Regions from separate parts of the Niabella terrae genome, predicted to be linked through region 2. Evidence: riboswitches for the same ligand, from Rfam matches in the RefSeq annotation. Region 2 holds a riboswitch; the other holds the start of a gene.
The links. A riboswitch is a leader RNA that binds a small molecule or an ion and turns the genes downstream of it on or off. The one in region 2 is predicted to bind cobalamin.
Positions count from the first base shown of each region.

Region 1: another riboswitch for cobalamin. It lies ahead of ACYVI9_RS11240 (TonB-dependent receptor plug domain-containing protein); the one in region 2 lies ahead of metE (5-methyltetrahydropteroyltriglutamate--homocysteine S-methyltransferase).

Region 1 covers NZ_BAAGRD010000008.1:706,520-717,254, reverse strand. Annotated here, with positions in the region: gene ACYVI9_RS11265 (cupin domain-containing protein) at 1-150, opposite strand, end outside; gene ACYVI9_RS11260 (DUF4267 domain-containing protein) at 147-539, opposite strand; gene ACYVI9_RS11255 (Crp/Fnr family transcriptional regulator) at 610-1,191, opposite strand; tRNA gene ACYVI9_RS11250 (tRNA-Arg) at 1,239-1,310, opposite strand; gene ACYVI9_RS11245 (MarC family protein) at 1,411-1,995, opposite strand; gene ACYVI9_RS11240 (TonB-dependent receptor plug domain-containing protein) at 2,058-3,944, opposite strand; cobalamin riboswitch at 4,045-4,267, opposite strand; gene ACYVI9_RS11235 (sensor histidine kinase) at 4,296-5,459, shown strand; gene ACYVI9_RS11230 (LytR/AlgR family response regulator transcription factor) at 5,450-6,142, shown strand; gene ACYVI9_RS11225 (dioxygenase family protein) at 6,269-6,973, shown strand; gene ACYVI9_RS11220 (hypothetical protein) at 6,993-7,538, shown strand; gene ACYVI9_RS11215 (pirin family protein) at 7,552-8,166, shown strand; gene ACYVI9_RS11210 (DUF6691 family protein) at 8,213-8,716, opposite strand; gene ACYVI9_RS11205 (YeeE/YedE family protein) at 8,721-9,287, opposite strand; gene ACYVI9_RS11200 (APC family permease) at 9,405-10,735, shown strand, end outside.
Region 2 covers NZ_BAAGRD010000001.1:580,816-591,550, forward strand. Annotated here, with positions in the region: gene metE (5-methyltetrahydropteroyltriglutamate--homocysteine S-methyltransferase) at 1-1,170, opposite strand, end outside; cobalamin riboswitch at 1,359-1,554, opposite strand; gene ACYVI9_RS02610 (putative signal transducing protein) at 1,684-1,893, shown strand; gene ACYVI9_RS02615 (sterol desaturase family protein) at 1,995-2,843, shown strand; gene kdsB (3-deoxy-manno-octulosonate cytidylyltransferase) at 2,947-3,669, shown strand; gene ACYVI9_RS02625 (Crp/Fnr family transcriptional regulator) at 3,675-4,220, shown strand; gene ACYVI9_RS02630 (bleomycin resistance protein) at 4,287-4,649, shown strand; gene corA (magnesium/cobalt transporter CorA) at 4,763-5,869, shown strand; gene ACYVI9_RS02640 (alpha/beta hydrolase family protein) at 5,893-7,182, opposite strand; gene ACYVI9_RS02645 (DUF2480 family protein) at 7,245-7,748, opposite strand; gene ACYVI9_RS02650 (peptidylprolyl isomerase) at 7,852-9,990, opposite strand; gene ACYVI9_RS02655 (4a-hydroxytetrahydrobiopterin dehydratase) at 10,206-10,439, opposite strand; gene ACYVI9_RS02660 (IPExxxVDY family protein) at 10,451-10,735, opposite strand, start outside.

The DNA of each region.
Region 1 (10,735 bases), on a different contig from region 2:
CAAAGTACCTTTTAAGATTTCAAATGTTTCCGCAAATAATGTATGATAGTGCCAAGGCGTTTTCTCGGCAGGAAGAATATTCATTTCTAAAACGCTCTCATTACTTGTGTCTGCTGAATTGATCAGCCTGATGAATCCTTGTGTTTTCATAGAATTTGTTTTGAATTTTTATTTGCCAATAAAATGGTTCCAAATACAGCGCAGACAATAATCGCTAATAGGTGAGGTATCGCTTTTGCTACGCCGTTATAATCTTTACTCAAAACAATAAGCATATCTACAATTGGAATAATTGTTCCGACTGACAGCGTTATGCCTAATGCTTTTATTTGCTTACTTAAAATGAGAATGCAAATGATCAAGCCAGTAAACAAGTCACGAATGCCTTTGATGTAATGAAATGAATAATCGCGCTGTTCGTTGAAGTGAATGCCGTAACCAGCTTCTCCTATTTCGGGCGATAGGAGAAATCTTACTCCTATAAAAATCAATCCTAAGCCTGTTAAGAAAGCGATTGCGAAAGAAATCCTTTTTCCCATAATATTTTGTGATTAAAATTATAACACAAAATTCCACAAGCTAAACCCAAAATTTATGCACTTGGGTTAATTAATCATTTGGGGTTGAAATTCTTTTGCGGATACGGCTAAGTGATTGGGGTTTCACTCCCACATACGATGCAATATGATATTGTGAAATTCTTTGTTGAAGGTCAGGGTGGTTTTTTAAGAATTTCTCATATCGGTATTTAGGCGAATCTGTGTAAAATGAGCTAAGATCCTGCAAGGTCTGCACAAAGACCTGCTCGATAACAAGCCTTCCCAATCGTTCTCCTTGTCTGATAGATTTATAGAATATTTGTAGGCTGTCATAAGAGATCTGCAAAATTTCACAGTCTTCTAATGCCTGGATGTTTTTTGTTGAGGGTGTTTTGGGTATAAAACTTTCATAGTTGCAGATAAAATGATTTTCTTGTGCAAAAGCATATGTTTTATCCTCTCCATCGTGATTAATGTGATAACGCATTAGTCCTTTTACAATATAGCCCACTTGCGTGCAAACTTGTCCCTCTGCTAAAAAGTAGTCGCCTTTTTTAATGGATTTTTCTTTCCACAGTAGTTTTATGCTATCTACCTCATTTGCGTCTATGTCTATAATAGATTTTATTCTATTAATTAATATCTCTGTCATCAAAGGTCAATCATCAAGTGGCGCCACTAAGCGCCATTTTGCATAAGTAGCCTCGACAGGAATCGAACCTGTATCTGGAGCTTCGGAAACTCTTATACTATCCATTGTACTACGAGGCCAAAACCGGCAAAACACATCCGGCATTTTGAGCCGGCAAATTTAAGACTATTCTCTGATTCCAGTGTCATTTACTCGAAAAAAGGACGAAAGTTTCTGTTTTTACCCCCCTGGCAGCAATCCGGCCACGTTACTGACAAAGATTTTTACGGAAATTGCCAGCAGAATAACACCGAAGAACTTTCTAACCGCAACCAAACCACTGGACCCCAGCATCCGGGAAATACCGTTGAGCGAACGCATTACGATATATATAACGATCAGATTTAACAAAATGGCGATCAGGATGGTCTGCACTTTATAATTGGCTTTCAAAGACATAATTGTGGTCAAGGTTCCTGACCCCGCAATCAGCGGAAAAGCGAGTGGCACCACGGTGGCTGCTTTCACATCACCGTCGGACTTGAAAAATTCTACACCCAGAACCATTTCCAGTCCAAGAATAAAAATCACAATGGATCCCGCCACGGCAAATGAGCCGACATCCAGACCCAGGATATTCAAAATAGGATCGCCCAGGAACAGAAACAGGATCATCAATGCACCTGCTATCACCGTTACCCGCAGTTCCCTGATGCCGCCCGACTTGCTTTTTATAGCAATCAGTATCGGTATGGAACCAATAATGTCGATGATTGCAAAAAGGGTAAAGCTGACTGTCAGAATTGCTTTGTAATCAATCTCCATACGGCTGATTTTTAGCAAAGTTAACAGATGATACAGGATTACAGCACAAAGTTGTCGTCGGGCTATAGCCGAACGCGGAAACCGGTGGTCAGCCGCCTTCCCAGTACGCTGTAACCGTATATTTCGTAATAGTCCGCATCCAGGATATTATTCAGTTGCAGAAAGGTGCTCAACCGGCCCCCGAAAAAAAGGTATTCTGCATAAGCGTCCCATAGGGTATAGGCATCCAGGGGCTTCACCAATTGACCGTAAGGAGGCACGGGTTCAAAATACAGATCTGTACGCTTACCATTATACTGCAGATGCGTACTCAGGTATAAATCCTTGCTGACCTGGAAGCCCAGATCTGCCCCCAGGATATGTTTGGGTCTTTTGAATAAATTATGATAGCTGGTATCACTGCCCGAAGCAGTGGATGTGGTAACGGTCCCATCCGTATAGGTATAAAACAGTTTTAAACGAAGGCGCTCATTGAACCTGAGCTCAGGCTCAATTTCAAATCCATGATCTTCCTGTTTACTGAAATTCTGATAGCCCCCGGAACTCCCCATATAGACAATAATTTGTTTGGTGCGCCGGGAAAAAGCACTGGCCCGGATCCGCAGCAGCTGGTCGGTCTTCCCATACTGAACACCGCCTTCCAGGGTAGCTGATGTTTCAGGTTTCAGTTCGGGATTCGCGCCGAAAGCGCCATAAAGTTCCGACAGTGCCGGCGCCCGGAATGCCGTACCATAATTCACAAACAGTTTGATTTTTTCACCGATCAGATAGGATGGATTGACGGAATAGGTAAAATTATTACCGTATCGTGAATGATGATTCAGGCGCCCACCCAGCTCCAGATTAAAACCACTGAGGTTGTTCAGGAACAGTGAGATAAAAGGACTCAGCATTTGTACACTGGTATCGGCCGTTGTGGGGTTGGGTGCTTTCATCCGGATATTATCATAGCGCAAACCCGCCAGGGTTTGAAAATGGTTCAGCCAGTCAATTTTTGAAAAAACTTCTGCCGTTTTTTTGGAACCTCCGTAATCTTCCACATAACCTCCCGGATAATGTCTTTCCACTTCATCATAGGAAAAAAGCCCCGTAAGGCTGACCTTATTCCATTGATAGACCGCCTGGGTTCCTGCTGTCAGCAATCGGGAGTTAAAAGGATTCTGCCCTCCGGAAAACGCATCATCAGCAAAGCTGGTTTTTAGGTAGGCATAGCGAAAAAATGGTTTTACATGGAATGCCTCGGTCACGGCCCCATTCAGATCAATGCTCACCGCATTACGCAGGGCACCATTGCGTGGAAAATCCTGATTACCCAGGGTATCCTTTGCTTCGGAAATCCCTTCAGTTTCATCGTGAACAAAGGATATATTATAGGCAGCACTTCCCAGACTGCCACTGAGGCCGGCCTGACCCTTGAAATGTTTATAACGCCCATAGTTCAGCCCACCGTAGAGCTGCGCTTTTTGCGTGGTTCCTTTGCGGGTAATAATATTAATAACGCCGGCAACAGCGTCGGTGCCGTATAGGGTGCTTTGTGCGCCTTTTAAGATCTCTATTCTTTCAATTGCTTCCACAGGAATCATCCGCAGATCAAACGCCCCGCCCACACCTGTTGGATCATTGACGGGAACGCCATTGACCAGAATCGCGGTATACGCATTGGCAGCACCTCGTATAAAAACTGATTTATCCTTACCCAGCGAAGTATTTGCACCATTGATGACAATGCCGGCCTGTTCGTTGAGTAGCTGGGCTACATCTTTTCCTCCTGCTCGTTCCAGCTGCTGCCGGCTGATGATGGTCACCAGTTTCCCGGTTTCACTGAGTTTTTTGGGAAAACGGGTGGCGGTTATACTAACTTCTTCTAATGTTGAATCGAAAGATGGGTTTTGAGCCTGCAGCGAATTGAAAAATGCGAGCGCAGCCATCACAACAAATGTTCTTTTCATGTTTCAGAATTGTGGTTTGACTGGCTTCAGGAAATAAGTAGTTGAAAATATAAACGCAAAGGCGATTACATCTCACGCCTTTCACCCGAAAGCCTGAATGATTGTTACTTGACTTCGGGCAGGTCTTCTGGCTTGAAGCAGTATCGGCACCTTCCCTCCGTTCGTACACGGAAGTGGTATCAGCCAATACCTGATTGTCGGTTACGTCCTTTTCATCAGACAAAACAGGCTTCTTTACAGCTACGGGGATAGCGCCGGAATTACACCGGCTTCCCTATTAAGCCCCCTACATATCCGGGGGCACCCGAAATCGCGGCAAAAATAAGGATTTGCAGTAAGTTTGTTGCTGACATGAATAAAATACGACGAATATCCATGCATGGGGGCGGTTGGCTGCTGTTCAGTTTTCTGATGGCTTCCTTTCTCCAAAATGGTGACGCCTCCGGCATTTCCTATAGCCGGATTATATTCAGTGCGCCGTTTTTAGGTTTTATCTTTTTTTATATTGCCCTATTTTATCTTAACACCAAACTGCTGATTCCCATCTTTTTTCTCAAAAAAAAATATTTAAGTTATATCCTGATAGCGATTTTGCTGTTACTGACCTGCCTCTGGCTTAGTCCATTCGATCGGGTCATGCAACCTCTTCGTCCGGCTTTATCCGGGAGAGCAGCTCACGAGTACCGGACGCCTCCCCAACTACCGCCCGGAGAAACTACCGCCCCCAGGGGTCCCGCAGGGGGACCACCAGTACACAGAAATTACCAGCCAGGAATTCCGCCCCCTGGCCGACCAACTGCCAGTTCCATACCTCTGGATATTATTAGTCTGATTTTATTTTTCATGACCCTGGCGGGCAGTTCCCTGCTGGTGCTGTCCCGTCAGTGGCGGATTGCGGAAAACAACAAATCCAAGGCAGAGGTTCAGAAAATTCGTGCGGAAATGGCCTTTCTGAAAGCCCAGGTAAGTCCGCATTTTCTTTTCAATACCCTCAACAATATATATGCCCTGGCCCTTACAAAGAGCGACAAGACCCCTGCCGCGCTGCTGCGGCTCTCCAATATCATGCGATACATTACCGATGAAGCCAGCCAGGATTTTGTACCCCTGGAAAAAGAAATAGCTGCCATTAATGATTATATAGAACTGCAAAAGCTCAGGATGGGTAAAATGACTGGTTTGCAATATAGCCTGAAAGGTGTGTATGTCGGAACAAGGCTGGCACCGCTGGTCCTGATGCCCTTTATTGAAAATGCCTTTAAGCACGGCATCAGTAAAAACCAGCCTTCCAGGATCGATATTTCGATTTATGCCGATCAAAAAGTCATCACCCTGCATACCCGCAATCTTCTTCTACGGAACCTTATGGGCGAACAGCGGGACGGCACTGGTCTCAGCAATGTACAGCAGCGTCTGGAACTCCTATACCCAGGCGCCTATACCCTGAAAACAGGCGCCGAAGGCGATTATTTTGTCGTTGACCTTCAAATAAACATAGCTGGATCATGGAATTAAGTGCCGTAGCCATAGACGACGAGCCCCTGGCGTTGGAAATCATCCGTAATTTTGCTGCGTCTATTTCGGATATCCGACTGGATGCTGTTTTTGACAATGCAATGGAAGGACTGCGTTACCTGCGTGCCGCTGATCCCGATCTGCTTTTTATCGATATTGACATGCCGGATATCAATGGTACCAGTGTGATCCGGCAATTGGCCCACCCACCCATGGTCATATTTACAACAGCTTATAAAGAATTCGCGCTGGAAGGATTTGAACTGGAAGCCATCGACTACCTGCTGAAACCATTTTCTGCCGAACGATTTGAAAAAGCAGTCAATAAAGCGCTCCGGCAAGGCCGCCGAGCCGGTCCTGCCGCAGATGAATTTATTCTGGTCCATTCCGAATACCGGATGTTAAAAATCGCCATCTCTGAGATTCTGTACATCGAGAGTCTGGATGACTATATTAAAATTCATCTGAAACAAGGCAAACCTGTACTGACATTATTGTCATTGAAAAAAATACAGGAGCAGCTTCCTGAGGACCGTTTTATGCGTATCCATCGAAGTTATATTGTGGCTTTCACGGCTATTACCATGATTACAGGCCGAAAGATAACCCTTTCCAATGCGGTAGCATTGCCGGTCAGTGAGCGGTATATGTCCGATCTCAATCAAAGACTGGGTAAAACCTGATCCATTCCCGCGGCCCTGCTCTTAACAAGTTCTTAAGGGATTTACCGACACATTCGGGCCTGTTACCTATTGGATTTCCGCTCCCCGGGCATCTTTTCTATTCTTGTACGGAAATAAAAAAAGTATATGGAAAGAAAAAAATTTCTCACGACGGGATTAACCGCACTCGGTGTCGCTTTTGTCGCGCCGCTTTCCCAAGCCTGCAAAAAAAGCGATGCCATCGATAATGCCACTGAAGATGGCCCCTGTGCCGCTACACCAGCTGAAACGGAAGGACCGTTTCCCACCCACAGTCCATCGACGCTGGCGCAGCCTGATATAAGAGGTGACCGCAGCGGTCTCCTTTTAACGGTTAACATTACCGTGTCCAACCGCAACCAGGATTGCGCCCCACTGGCAGACGCGATCGTAGATATCTGGCATTGTGATACCGCAGGCAACTATTCCGAATACGGCGGAACGGGTATGCAATCTACCAACTATACCAATGCACATTGGTTGCGCGGTCGCCAAACGACAGACCAGAACGGCCTGGTGAGCTTTACCAGCATCTTTCCGGGTTGGTATTCCGGCAGGGCCCCGCATATCCATGTACATATCTACAACAAGAGCGGACAATCGCTGCTTGTCACCCAAATCGCTTTTCCCACGGATATCTGCAACGCCGTCTATACAACAGTTTCTCCCTATAAATCAAGAGGAACACAGGATACTTCCAATGACCGTGACAATGTTTTTGCAGATTCGCTGACACGGGAATTGGCTACCCTTACCGGGAACACGACAGAAGGATACCTGCTTACCCATACGATCAATGTCAACGGCGGATAATTTTTTCAAATCAATGGCCTTGAAAAAAATACAACTGAGTTATCGAAAGATTATCGATAGCGAAAGCAGCGGGTACTGGGATAAAGCGGTTTTTGAAGCTACTTACAAAGAACTGCTGATGCAATTCCAGTATTATAATAGCGAGAAGCAATACACCAGCTTTTCCGATCTGTTACAGCAAGTGCCGGCGGTAGAAAAACTACATTTTCTGGTGAGTTCTGCAGCAACAGGCTATATCAGGCAACTGCATGGGCGGATTCCTGATATTAAAAACGCTTTGGGAAAAACTTGTCTGCCTTTTCATCTGTTTCGTTTCGAGATCATAGACAGTGATATCCGGGACCGTCAGCGCCATCGGATTTCCATTTATTTTTATAGTGAACCCTTGTTATGGCTGGATACCATCGGAGCATATTTGCTGATTTCCACGGGATCCGAAAAACAGATGCAGGATAACAATCCACTGGAAACTGACCTGGTGGCATTACAGCCATTTCTAAGTATTCACTCCATCCAATATCCCATTCATGAAACCTCCCTGCGCTGCAACGATATACTTAGCTGACCATTATCGGAAAATGGAAACAGAAACGACCAGATGCATTCAGGCTATTACACCCCAGCGACCCGCCATGCCGCTGCTCAGGCAACTGACCGACTTTACCCTGGCACCTCTATGCTCCCAGGATCATTCTCTTTCCCCGGTCAGTATCCTGCTGCCGGTCGTTGGCACCTTACAAGTACAGATCGGGGCTGAGGAAATTGAAATACCCTGCGGTGAAATTCTGATTTTTAATGGAGCGCGCCCGATTACTATTACCAACCCCTATGAATCCTGTCTGGTCAACTACCTGGTCATCGAAATACAGGCGTCCTACCAACAGGGCGAGGGCTTCTCGCGATATGCTTTCAATCTGGGGTTGACCCAAAATGAAATGACGGATCTTTTCCATTCTCAGGATTTGCGGGTCTCGATCGGAAAATTTGAAATGCGCCGGGAAGCCACATACAAATTATGCAGTCAAAATAATCGATGTTTTTGCTTTGTCATACAGGGATCCTTCGAAATCGAAGGCCGTTTGCTGCACGACCGGGACAGCCTGGCCATCTGGGATACAGATCAACTGGAGCTGGAGTCCCTGGGAGGGTCCTCGATTCTGTTTTTATTGGAACAATTAGAATTACAATATTAACCGCATCACCCCTTACCCCACAGGCTAATTAAAAATCGGTGGTGGGCTAATGCGGTAGTTTATGCCGTAAGGATCCATAGACCCAGGTACCGGCAATTGCACTCAGCAAAACAATGACCACGACGGAAAAGCCGGCGCCGATCTGGCTGTACAGAGGTCCGGGGCAGGCGCCGGTCATGGCCCAGCCCAGCCCGAAGAGCAGGCCACCATATACCTGGCCCTTCTGAAATCTTTTCGGTGCGATATCGATCGTTTCGCCTCTTAAAGTTTTCAGGTTCCATTTTTTGATCAGCCAAACCGATATCGTACCCACAAGAACCGCAGAACCGATCACTCCATACATATGAAAACTTTGCAGCCGGAACATTTCCTGGATCCGGAACCAGGAAATAATTTCCGCTTTGACAAAGAGAATGCCCAGAAAAATGCCGGCCAGTAAGTACACCCAACCAGCCTGCCGTCTGCCTGGCTTTGTTTCGATGGCAGGATCTCCATTGGGCTCAGTCCTTTGGGAAGCTGTGGTGCTGTTTTGTATGAATTGAGGTTCCATATTATCAGACATATTGTAGAATGTAGGGAAGAATCAGCCAGGTCATTATAAAACCGCCGATCATAAAACATAACGTCGCTACCAGGGACGGCCATTGCAGGTTACTCAATCCCATGATCGCATGACCACTGGTACAACCACCGGCCCAGCGGGTACCAAAGCCCACTAAAAAACCACCACCAACCATCAAGAGCAATCCCCTGCCCGTCATCAGTCCCTGCCAGCTAAAAATTTCGGGTGGCAATAAGGAGCCTTCCGGCCGGATCCCAGCAACCTGCAATTGGGCGGTCAGCGCAGGTGATATTTGCAGTCCCGCCGGATCAGCTAGGAACCGGATGGCAATAAAGCCGCCGAGCGCCATTCCTGCTACGAAAAACAGGTTCCAGGACTCCCGCTTCCAGTCGTATTTAAAAAAGGATATGCCGGCTGGTATACAAGCCGCACAAATATGACGCAGACTTGAAGAAACACCGAACTTCTTATTGCCCAGCAACAACAGCAGGGGTACGATCAGACCAATCAGTGGTCCGGCCAGATACCAGGGCCAGGGCTGCTTTATAAAAGTCATCATGTTGTTTTGTTTTTGAATATTCTAAATTACAGAAGACCGGGCAGCTGGCAAAAATTCCGGTGTCAGTATCCTTGTAAGCGACGCCGCGCTGCGAATTATTCTTTACCTTTCCTTTTCATGAAAAAGCAACTGGGTATTTTCGATCTTACCATGATCATGGTGAGTTTTGTCATCGGGATGGGTATCTTCCGGACCCCCGTCAATGTGGCCCAGGCCGCACCCGATATACTCACATATTTTCTTTGTTGGCTGGCGGGCGGATTGGTAGCGCTTTGCGGCGCCCTGACCTATGCGGAGATCGGCGCACGCATGCCGTCCACAGGCGGCTATTATCGGGTCTTCGCCTACGCCTACCATCCTTCGATTGCTTTTGCTATCAATTGTATCATACTGGTAAGTAATGCGGCTTCCCTGGCAGCTGTAGCCCTGGTGGGCAGTGAATATATTACCGGCGTTGTTTTTCCACAGGCCACAGATACCACCACACCTGAAGTCATGGTGGCAATTGTATCTGTTATTATTTTTTACGGAGTAAATATGCTAGGTCTTAAAATGAGCTCCCGGACGCAGAATCTATTGATGCTGGTAAAAATCGGCCTGGTCATCCTGTTGATCTTACCGGTATTTTTTGCCGAAACGCCGCCTTTGCAGGAAATCTCCAGTACAGCATCAGCCACCCCCGGTATTCGGGACTATATCAAATCCTTTGGCATCGGACTGGTAGCGGTAAGCTTCACTTTTGGTGGCTATCAACAGACGATTAATTTCGGCGACGAAGTCAAAAACGCCTCCCGTACCCTGCCCCGAAGTATTTTTGCCGGTATCCTGCTGATCGTCACCCTCTATATGCTGGTGAACTATGCCTATGTCAAAGTAATTGGTTTTGAAAACCTGAAAGAAAGTAAAAATATTGCCGCGATTATGGCCGCACAGGTGCTGGGTCCTAAAGCAGAAATCATTCTTTCCGTTCTGCTATTCCTCGGCGTCCTAGGATATATCAATGGTTCCCTGCTCAGCAATCCCCGTGTGATGTATGCCATGAGCCGGGATGGCGTATTGCCCGCTCTCTGTGGCCGTACCAACAAAAAAGGCGTGCTGGTGGCTTCTTTAAGTATCTTCTCTGCGATTGCGGTACTGGTAGTTTTCTGGGCGGAAGCTTTTGACCGGATTCTGAGCTTTACGATTTTTCTGGATTGTTTTGGCATGGCACTCTCCGCAGCCAGTATTTTTGTCATCCGCAGAAAAACAGCGCATCTGGATGGCACCGGTATCTATAAAATGCGCTGGTACCCGCTGCTACCCCTTCTGTTTATTATCACTTATATTTTTGTAGCTGTCAGTATCACACTGGACTATCGCAACAATGGGTATGCCGCGCTAATTGGCAGCGGCGTACTGTTATTTTTTATGTGCATCTATTTTGCCGCTTATCATGGTCGCGATAAAAG
Region 2 (10,735 bases):
ATTGGCGGCCAGTGCTTCCCGGGACTGAAGGCTGTCGGGAGCACTGGCAATTTGCCGGAGTGCTACCAGTTCATCCAGTTTTTGCCGGGCAAAAGCCATCCATTGTCGGATTTCATCCGGCAGGGAATCGGAAGCGGGTTCCAGTTCCAGGTCGCAGGGGCAGTGCAGCAGGGAGCAGGAGGGCGCAATCCATATCCTTTCGGATCCGATGGCAGCTACTGCCTTAAGGATCAGGTTAAGGGAGCGCTGATAGTCATTCTTCCAGACATTGCGGCCGTCTACCAGTCCCAGTGACAAATGGGTCCTGGTATGGATAAAGGCCCTGGCCAGGATATCATCCAGTTGTGCGGGGCAGCGCACCAGATCCAGGTGAAGGGTATGCACCGGCAGGCTCAGTGCCGTTTCCAGGTTATCGCCGAAACAGTCGAAATAATTGGCCAGGATGATTTTCAGTAATGGAAATCGCTTTTTCAGCGCGTTATAGGTATGCGCCAGGGCCCAGCGGGCGGTCTCACTGAGGTCGAGGGCAAGTGCCGGTTCATCCAGCTGAATATAGGTGGCTCCCGCATCACTCAGTGCCTGAAGCACATCGAAATAGACAGGCAGCAGTCTTTCCAGCAAATCCAGCCGGTCAAAGCCCGGTTCCTTCTCCTTGCCCAGGAGTAGAAAAGTCACGGGACCGATCAGCACGGGTTTGGCAGGTATCCCTGCGGCGGCAGCCTTCCGATACGCCTCGATCACTTTGGCGCTGAAAAAGGAAAACTCCTGATCACGGGTAAATTCCGGTACCAGGTAATGATAATTGGTATCGAACCATTTGGTCATTTCCAGGGCAGTCAGGTCATACCCCTGTTGCTGGTAGCCCCGGGCCATGGCAAATAAAAGATCCAGCGGGCTGCATACCTGCGGATCCATCAGGGGCTGAAACCGTTCGGGGATGGCACCGACCATGAGGGCGGTGTCCAACACCTGATCATAATAGGAAAAATCATTGACGGGTATCAGATCGATACCCGCCTCCTGCTGCAGCCGCCAGTTTTCGGCGCTGATGGTGGTGGCAACCTGCTCAAGACCGGCGGCGGTCATGGTTCCTGACCAGTATTGTTCACTGGCCTTCTTGAGTTCCCTGTTGCTACCAATACGCGGGTAGCCAAGGTTCTGTGTTTGCATGTTACATTAACTTTTAAATGAATAATCAATTAAAAGCTCTTTACAAGCTTCACAATGCTAAAACGGTAAAACAAGGAATAACAGGAACGGTCGTTTCGTTCAGCAGCCTGTTCATGCCAGGGAAATGGCATCCACGCAACTGAAAATAAAAAAATATCCGGACAATCATTGCTCTATACCGCGAAAGCATTGTTGGTGCAGAAATGGCAGGTCTCCTGGCTTACAGCGGCGCTTACCATCCTTCCCATAATTGTTTGGACAATTACAGTGGATATATGGGGTAAGGCCTTGAACGCTGCTTACAGTTGCGCGACAGCCCGTGAATTTCACACGGTTCCCTATTATCCTCAACGCGAATTGAGGACCATCTCCGACAGATGAAAAATGAAAAGAACTTATATCAGGCCGCAAAGGTACTTAAAACCGAATGCTAAAAAATAAAATATTAAGTAAGGTCTGACCCGGTAAACTGCGACCGCCTTCCTGCCGCCCGATTTTGCCTAACTTTAGCCTATGGAATTTATCGTTGCTGCCGTTTTTGACAATTATATCAGCGCCCACCTGATGATGGGCCGCCTGCAGGATCAACATATCAATTGCTGGCTCAAAGATGAATACACGGTTACGATGCTTACTCATGCATCGGGCATTAAGTTGATGGTAGCGGCACCCCAGATCGAAAGGGCACTGTCCATTATTAACGGAAAGGACGCCGATGGATGAAAGCCAAGAGCTCAGCCTGCCGACCGGCATCCGGAACAGGCATCCGGGGACGTTCCCGTAACTTTAAAATACCATACGATCGAATATAAGAACGAATCACCATGGAGGATCTGATTGCCTATTTTTCAAGCCTGGATCAGCGACCGCTGGAGCGCATGGCCCTACTGGTGGGTGGGCTGCTCTTTTTCTGGATCATCGAAGGCGCCATTCCCCTGTTTCGGCTGGCTTACAGGCGCAACAAGTTCCGGCACGCACTGGTTAATTTCGGCTTTACAGTAATCCACCTGATCATCCATACCGGACTGGCGGTATTCATTGTACTGCTGTCGGACTGGTGCCTCCATCAGCAATGGGGAATGGTTTACTGGATGAATGCCAATATCTGGATCACCATTCTGATCAGTGTACTGGCACTCGATTTCAGCAGTTGGCTGGTGCACTGGATCATGCATAAAAATGCTTATCTATGGCGCTATCACCTGATCCATCACAGCGATAATAAAGTCGACGTGACCACTGGCCTGCGACACCATCCGGGAGACAGCCTGTTGCGCGGCATCTTCTTTCTGCTGCTGATCTTTGTCAGTGGAGCCCCCATGTATGGCGTCATGATTTACCAGACGCTGGTGGTGCTGGCCACCGCCTTTACCCATGCCAATATCAATTTACCCCCGGCGATCGACAGGGCCATCAGCTATCTTTTGATTTCTCCCAATATGCACAAAGTGCATCATCACTGGAAACAACCCTATACCGACAGTAATTACGGCGCGGTGTTTTCCTTCTGGGACCGGCTGCTGGGTACCTTTACCAGCCTGCCAACTACCCGCATCCGCTATGGCCTGGACCGGCATTACCCCAATGAGCGAGATGAAGATTTTATCGGGCTCATGAAAAGTCCTTTCCGGCGGAAGTCATCCGGAAAAAATACCGGAACCCCGGACCGTTAAATCCCCAACTTCCTCAAAACCCGGCACCCGGAAAGAAGAAATTCGTATTTTTCAACTTCCTTGCGGAAGTCAGTAGTACCTTCCCGCTTTTAAAAGGTATTTTATGGAAAAAGTCATCGCTATGATTCCGGCCCGGTATGCGGCCAGCCGCTTCCCGGCCAAACTGATGCAACCCCTGGGTGACCGGCCGGTCATCGTACATACCTATGAATCCGCAAGAAACAGCGGGCTGTTCGACCAGGTATATGTCGTCACGGACAGTGATATTATTTTTCGGGAAATCATCGAAAGGGGCGGCAAAGCTTTGATGAGTACCGGCCACCACGAAAGCGGTACCGACCGTATTGCAGAAGCGGCCGCGGGTCTGGATGCCGAAGTCATCGTCAATGTCCAGGGAGACGAACCTTTTATTCAGAAAGCACCTTTGGAAAAACTGGTCCGGCTGTTTGAGGATCCCGCCGTAAGGGTGGCCTCCCTGATGCGCCGGATGGACGATTCTGCCGATGCCGCCAACCCCAATATGGTTAAGGTCGTTACCAGCAAAAAGGGCCGGGCCCTGTATTTCAGCCGCAGTATGATTCCCTTCCTGCGGGAAGGTGGTGCAGCAGCAGATTATTTTCTGCATATCGGTGTTTATGCGTTCCGCAAAGAAGCATTGCTGGCTTTTACCCAATTACCGCAGGCGCCGTTGGAACTGACCGAGAAACTCGAACAACTGCGTTTTCTCTATCATGATATAGATATCTATATGGCCGAAACCAGGTATACCAATATCGCCATTGATACGCCGGAAGATCTGGAGAAGGCCCTGCAAATGATCAAATAACCGCCATGCAAGTTCCCCAACTCAGTGATATCGGCCGGTTTCCTGCCGAGGCGCAGCTGCGCTTCGAGGAACAATTAAAGCGCAGGCATTTTGAAAAAAACGAACTGATCACCCGTGTCGGTCAGGTAGCCCGCTCCGTTTTCTTCGTTCAGTCGGGCGCCTGCTACCAGTTGCTGATCCGGGATTTGGAAGAACAAGTGGTGGACCTGCACCTGCCCGGTGAGTGGATGGCCGATCATCAAAGCCTGATGGACCAGTCGCCGGCTGTCCTAAGCCTGAAAGCTTTTGAAAAATCCAGCCTGCTGGAACTGCGCCTGGAATCCATCCATTATCTGATCGGTCAGTCACCTGCATTTCTGCAGCTCAGCCGTATTTTTATGCCGGTCAGTCTGCGCACTGAAATGTTCGATCAGGACCTTAGTCCTATAGAAAAATACCGGTTGGTCACCCGTGCCAAACCATTGGTTGCTGCGGTATTTCCGGTAAAAATGATCGCCTCCTATCTGAAAATAGCCCCCGAAACCCTGAGCCGTGTCCGTGCCAGGTACTGATATTTTCTGATCCGGATCAGTTGCAAACGGGCTAATTTATCAGACCTTTATGAAAATCCATAAATTATGCTTACAGCGATCCACCCCAAATTGCCGATGCGCGATAAAGCCATTACCCGCAACTATTATATCAATCAGCTGGGATTCCGGCTAACGGGTACAGATGCCCATGAAGATTACCTGATGCTGATTAAAGACCAGATTGAAATACATTTCTTCCTTTTTAAGGACCTCGATCCAGATACCAACGATGGTCAGGTATATATTCGTAGTAACGATATCAATCTGCTGTATCAGCAATGGCGGACAGCGGGCGTACCGATTCATCCCAACGGCCCGCTGCAGGACAAGCCCTGGGGACAGCGCGAATTTTCCCTGCTGGATCCCGACAGCAATCTACTGACTTTCGGCCAGGCAATGCAGCGGTAATCCCGAAGGATTGCAGCTCCCGGGATGTACCGACTGATAGCGGCCAAAAAAATAATGGTACCTTAGTTATGACACGGTGACCGATCCTCAATTTAAAATTTCAGCAAGTACCCATGCACCCCGAAAAATATCTGCGATACCTGTTCCTGCCCAACCTTCTGGAACTGTTTGGCACCAGCCGTACCAAGGAAATTCTTTCCGTCAATCCCACGCTGGTCCCGGTCCGGGAAGAAGCGACCACCGTGATCATCACGGCCTATGTATACAATAAAGAAGGCGTACAGGAATACAAGGCCTGCCAACTGGATGAACTGTCAGCACTGAAGGACCGCGGCGGCATCGTCTGGATTAATATCGATGGGTTGCGAAAAAAAGACGTTGAAAAGATGGGTGCGGTCTTTGGCATCCATCCCCTGCTGCAGGAAGATATTCTGAGTCTCAATCAGCGTCCAAAGATGGACGAAATCGATGACATCCTGTTCAGCCTGATGAATATGCTGTACTACAATGAAGAAAAACGAACCGTAGATCAGGAACAGATCAGCCTGGTGCTGGGTAAGAACTTCGTGGTCACTTTTCAGGATGACCCGGCCAAGGACCTGTTCGGTCCCCTGCGGGAAAGACTGAAACTTCCTTTGAGTAAAACACGTACCAAGGAAGCCGACTACCTGTATTATACCCTGATAGATACCATTGTCGACAACTATTTTATTGTCATGGACCGGCTGCGCGACCGGATCGAAGATGCGGAAGAGTATATTGTTCATAGCACCAATAAAAGATCGCTGGCATTGATCAATGTCCTTCGTAAAGAACTGATTGTACTAAAAAGAAATATTTTCCCTGTCCGGGATGTGGTCAGTGGGTTGATCAAAAGCGACAGCGAGCTGCTGAGTACCGGCAACGAACGGTATTATAAGGATGTTTACGATCATATTGTTCAGGCCATCGACCTGGTAGAAAATTACCGGGACATGGTCATGGGATTGCAGGACCTCTATATCAGCAATGTCAACCTGAAAACCAATGAAGTGATGAAAGTGATGGCCATTGTTACCTGCCTGCTGGCACCTGCTACCGTGATCGGTGGCATCTTCGGTATGAACTTTCAGGTGATACCCTTAAGCGGCCAGCACTGGGGCTTCTGGATCGCCGTGGCCGCCATGCTGATCATCCCGCTTTGGATGTTGCTGATTTTTAAACGCCGTGGCTGGTTCTGAACACCCTGCCTGCCCGGCTGCCTTTAGCGCAGCCCCCATTGCTTTTGCATAAACTGTATAAAGACGTCATAATCCTCCGGCAATACGGTATGTCCGCCGGCATGCAGGTAATAGCCCAGGGGATGCAGCAGGCTGCGATCCCCTGCCGCGGGCATATCGCCATCGCCTGGACCGGCAAGACCAAATAGCCGGTAAACCGGTTCAGCTGCCTGCACGGCCAAGAAAGCACCCCGGGGATCTGAAAAAAAATCCCGGTCACCGCTCTGTATCAATACCGGGCGGGGCGCAATCAGGGCAATCAGCATATGACTGTCCATGGGCAGATTCGGGACCTCGTCGGCAAAGTAATGATAGTTGGGGGCGAACTGATAATAGTACCGATTGGTATCGGTTATCATTTTGATGGTCTCCCCAAAATTCCGGCGACTCAGTGCGGCGCCGCCTTCCCCTGAAATACTGGGAATGATCAGCGAAAAGCGGGGATCCCGCGCCCCTGTCCAGAGCACGGTTTTGCCCAGACGGGAAGCGCCCTGCAGGGCGATACGGCGGCCGTCTATGGCAGGATCCTGCTGTAGATAATCCATGACACGACTTAACCCCCAACTCCAGGCCGCAATGGCACCCCCACCATCCGCAGGCCGCGGTTGCCCGGGTGGATAAAATTGCCGGCGTATTCCGTAGCGGATGCCGGCTTTAAAATCGGGTTCAATATCACCATAATACAAAGTGGCAAAACCGATGCCCCTGTTAATAAAAGGCGCCGGATTGATTTTTGAAAAATTACTGCTGGTCTGTAGCTGGGGCTGGCCCTTGATCCAGGCCATGGCGGGCTGCAGGGCCGGATCATCAACGGCCATGGCATTGGTAACAAATGACAGATGCAGCAGCAGGGGCGCCGGCCGGGGCTGCAGGGGCAGGTAAATCAATAATTCCAGTTTATGGTCCTGGCTGTCCGGGCCGAGATAAAGCGTAACCTGTCGCCGGATCGCCCTGCCACCCAGGGCTTTTCCGTTTTGTTCCCTTACCGCAAAGCGCAGGGGCTGCAGCGCCGCGGGCATCCTGCCGAACTGATTGGTTTCTAAAAGCTGCAGGATTTCCGGTCTTCTTTGCTGCATCCAGGTAGCGCTGTCGGTTACCGGCCGGCCATCTGCCAGCAGCAAAGGATCAGGAAGCCGGTAGACACCTACCTGGGCTTCATCATAATTAACCGCGATGCCCGCTACGCGCGCCGGTCCGGCGGCAGGCTGACTACAGACCGAAGCGGCTGTCAATAACAATCCGGCCCCCAAAAATACAGGTACAATATATTTCATATGGATCATTGATCATTACTGGACAGGTTCGGGTCTTCAACAGCGATGAAGCCGCTGTTGGCTCACCGTTTTTTGTAAATCGGTACCGTGCTGCAGGGCTCCCCATACATCAGGGTTCTGACCACGGGCAATAATACGGTCGTAATGGCCGTATAGGCTTCCGGACCGATGCCGATATCGCCACAGCCTTTGATGACCACTCTTTTATCACTATAGGTGGCCGGATCAATGGCATAGATCGCTTCCAGGACCGCCTGGCGCCGGAGTTCCTCCGGGTTACCCGCGCTCACCGAGGCAGCCAGGGGTTGCAGGTAAGAAGTGATCAGCATATACGCCCATAGGGGAATAATCGCATCAGCACCGCAGGTAATGATAACCGTCTTTCCGCTATAGGGTTGCCAGTCCAGTTCCTTAAGGGCCTGCCGAAACTCCTTTTCCTTCAGAATCATACCCATAAACAGGTAATCTTTGATATCAAACACCACCGGGGCCTCAGCCGGATAAAATTTTTCCAGGTCCAGGGTAATGATGCCACTTTCGGCTACTTTATTTCTGATGGGCTCCATATGCCAAAAATAACATTTCCGGAGGGTAAATGGTTCCCGTCAGCACCGGGAAAAAAAATCCCGGCCACCAGGGCCGGGATAGCTAATATCTGAATAATTCCGGTTAATAGAAGGTACTGCGGTTGTCCTCAATTTCTGCGGCTTCCTGCAGGGCTTGCAGGGAGCGGAACTGAGACTGTTGCCGGGTTTGCATATAGCGCATATTACGCAGCTGTTCCACATTGGCGGCTTCTACCGGTGTATTGGATAACTGATCCACCCGCAAAATATATACCCCCTGGGAACCGGCAATCGGTTGGGGTATCACTTTGCTGACATTCTCTTTATTGAAGGCTGCACCCAGGACCTTGGGCTCGAATCCCAGCGCCTGAGAAGCCTGGGAAGAGAACCGCAGGCTATCGGCTGTTTCCACCGGTTGTTTCAGGGTGGAAGCGGCTGCTTCCAGGCTCGTAATCTTACCCAGTTGCTGAGCGATCAGCGCCGCTTTCTTCTCATTGATCAGCACGGGTTCCACCATGGTTCTGGCTTTGGCCGCCGTCATGGTGCCTTTCTTATTGACTTCAGTTAACAGTCCCACGACATAAAAATCCCCCACGCGTTCCGGCGCAAGGACATCTCCCTGTTCGGCCTTGTAAATGCTTTTGACAAAAGAACGGGAAGTTCCCAGGCCCTGGATCATATATCCGGATTCGGGAATATCCTGGGCCACTGATTTATAAACACCGGCATCCTGTTTCAGCTTATCAGAAGCGGCTGTAAAGGCTTTGCCATCGGTGGCCTGGGCTGCAAATTTTGTTGCCTGGGCATAAGCGGCATCGTCGGTTTCCTTGCTGGCTTCAATCGGCTTGGAAATATAGGCGATCTTATAGCCCATACCGCTGCCCTTCTGGGAAAGTATTTCAATATAATGATATCCAAAATCGGTTTTTACTACACCCTTGGTGCCGGTAGGATTACCGAAAATAAAATCGTTGAACTCCGGCACCATCTGTCCCGAAGGCACATCTTCATAGCGACCGCCGTTCTGGGCGCTGCCCATATCGGTAGAGAACTGAAGCGCCAGAGAATCAAAATTGGCACCGTTGCGGATGGCAAGAGCAATACTGTCGGCCAGGTGTTTAGCCGTTGTCGTATCCCTGATGGGAATCTGCGCACCGGTTTGCGGATCCTGCTGCGAAAGACCGATCAGGATATGACGTATGGATACGGTATCCGGAATGGCTTTCTGGGCTACGATTCTGGAGAGGCTATAACTGGTGCCATCAAGATAAGGACCGTAAACCTGACCGGGTCCTGCCGCCAGGATGGCGTCTTTTTCAGGCACCTGGATACGGTCACCACCAATATAACCCTCATAATAATTATTCACCCCCTGGCTGACCAGGAACTGCTTTACATCATCGGTGCTGTCAAATGCGGCTTTGAGTTCCAGCATCTGCTCACGAACTTTGGCACTGTCGGTAGCACTGGGTTGGGCATTGAAAGCCACATAGGAGATGCTGCGGCTGGCTTCCTGTTTGAATTCATTTTTATGGGCACTGACATATTTTTCGACATCTGCCAAAGTCACTTTCACTGCTGAATCCGCAATCGAAGCATAGGGTGTACGAACATAGGATATTTTGGAAATCAGGCTGCTCTGTGCGTTTTCCTTTTCAATCATCCATTTGGGAAAATTGATGCTGGAAGTCAGCAGGGCATCATATTTTTCTGCCAGGCGCTGGAAGGCCATCTGGTCCAGAAAAGCATTCAGTTGTGCTTTCTGATCGGCAGTTCCCTGGGTGCGGATCTGCGTGATCTGCTGATGAGCCAGCTGCGGATTATACTGACCGGTCTGCGGATCAGAAAAAGCCTGCCGGAGGTCCTGAGGCGGATTGGTACCAAACAGTAAATCATTCAGTTCTTTCTTACCGATACTGATGCCCAGTTTTTCCGTCTGCTGGTTCAGCAGTACCCGCGCTATTTCAGCATTCCAGGCTGCTTCATTGGCCTGAAAGCTAAGGGCTTCTCCGCCGCCCATTCCCCGCTGCTGCATCATATTGGTCTGCTGTTCCACCATTTGCTGAAACTGCTGGATATCCACCCGTTCCCCGTTTATCTTACCTACGCTACTCACGTCTCCCCTGAATAGGCCGCCGCCATTCTCGAAAGCAAGCATTACCACAAATACGACCAGCGAAAGACCAATGATAACGGCCATGAACTTGCCGTATTTATCCTGGATCTGTTGAATTATTGACATATTACTATATATATTAGAAAAGGTTGGCAAAAATAGGGTATTTGAAAATATCAACAAACTGTGGAAAACCTTTTGAGACAGCGCATAGGCCCGCTTTCAGGCCCTGGCGGGTCAGGCCCTGTCGGGTCGGCCCGATAACCGGGCAGGTCAACGGTAGCGGTACCGGCGGACCTGGGGGTAGAAAGAAGTTCGCAGAAGTGTCAAAAACCGGAATATCAGGCCAGGAGGGCGTCGATTTTCCCGGCGAGCTGATGGTCTTTATCCGTCACAATATCACCGCTGTCATGCGTGTTGAGCCAGATTTCCACCCGGTTATAGACATTTTTCCATTCCGGATGGTGGTTCATCTTTTCTGCTTCGATGGCCACCCGGGTCATAAATCCAAACGCTTCACTGAAGTCACTGAATTCAAATTTCTGGTACAACTGGTTTTCGAGCTTTTGCCACATAATCATTGCTTTTAAAAAATGAGGTATTCCTTGTTCCTGATTTTCTCATTGGTCAGCTCGGTAATCAGCTGAATGCCCGGGATGCTCAGCAGCAGGGTCTTGAGCTGGGCCAGAAAGGCATCGGAGACGGTATCGTTCTTCATCAGCCATAAAAAATCCAGGTTCTTGAACTCTGGCAGCAGGTACTCCCCGTCATGCAGGTTATTATAGAGATAGTGACAGAGGGCCGTGTGGGGTTCATGGTATTCATAGACCGAAAAGAAATAATTGCGTTCTTTTCGTCTCAGGTTGATTTC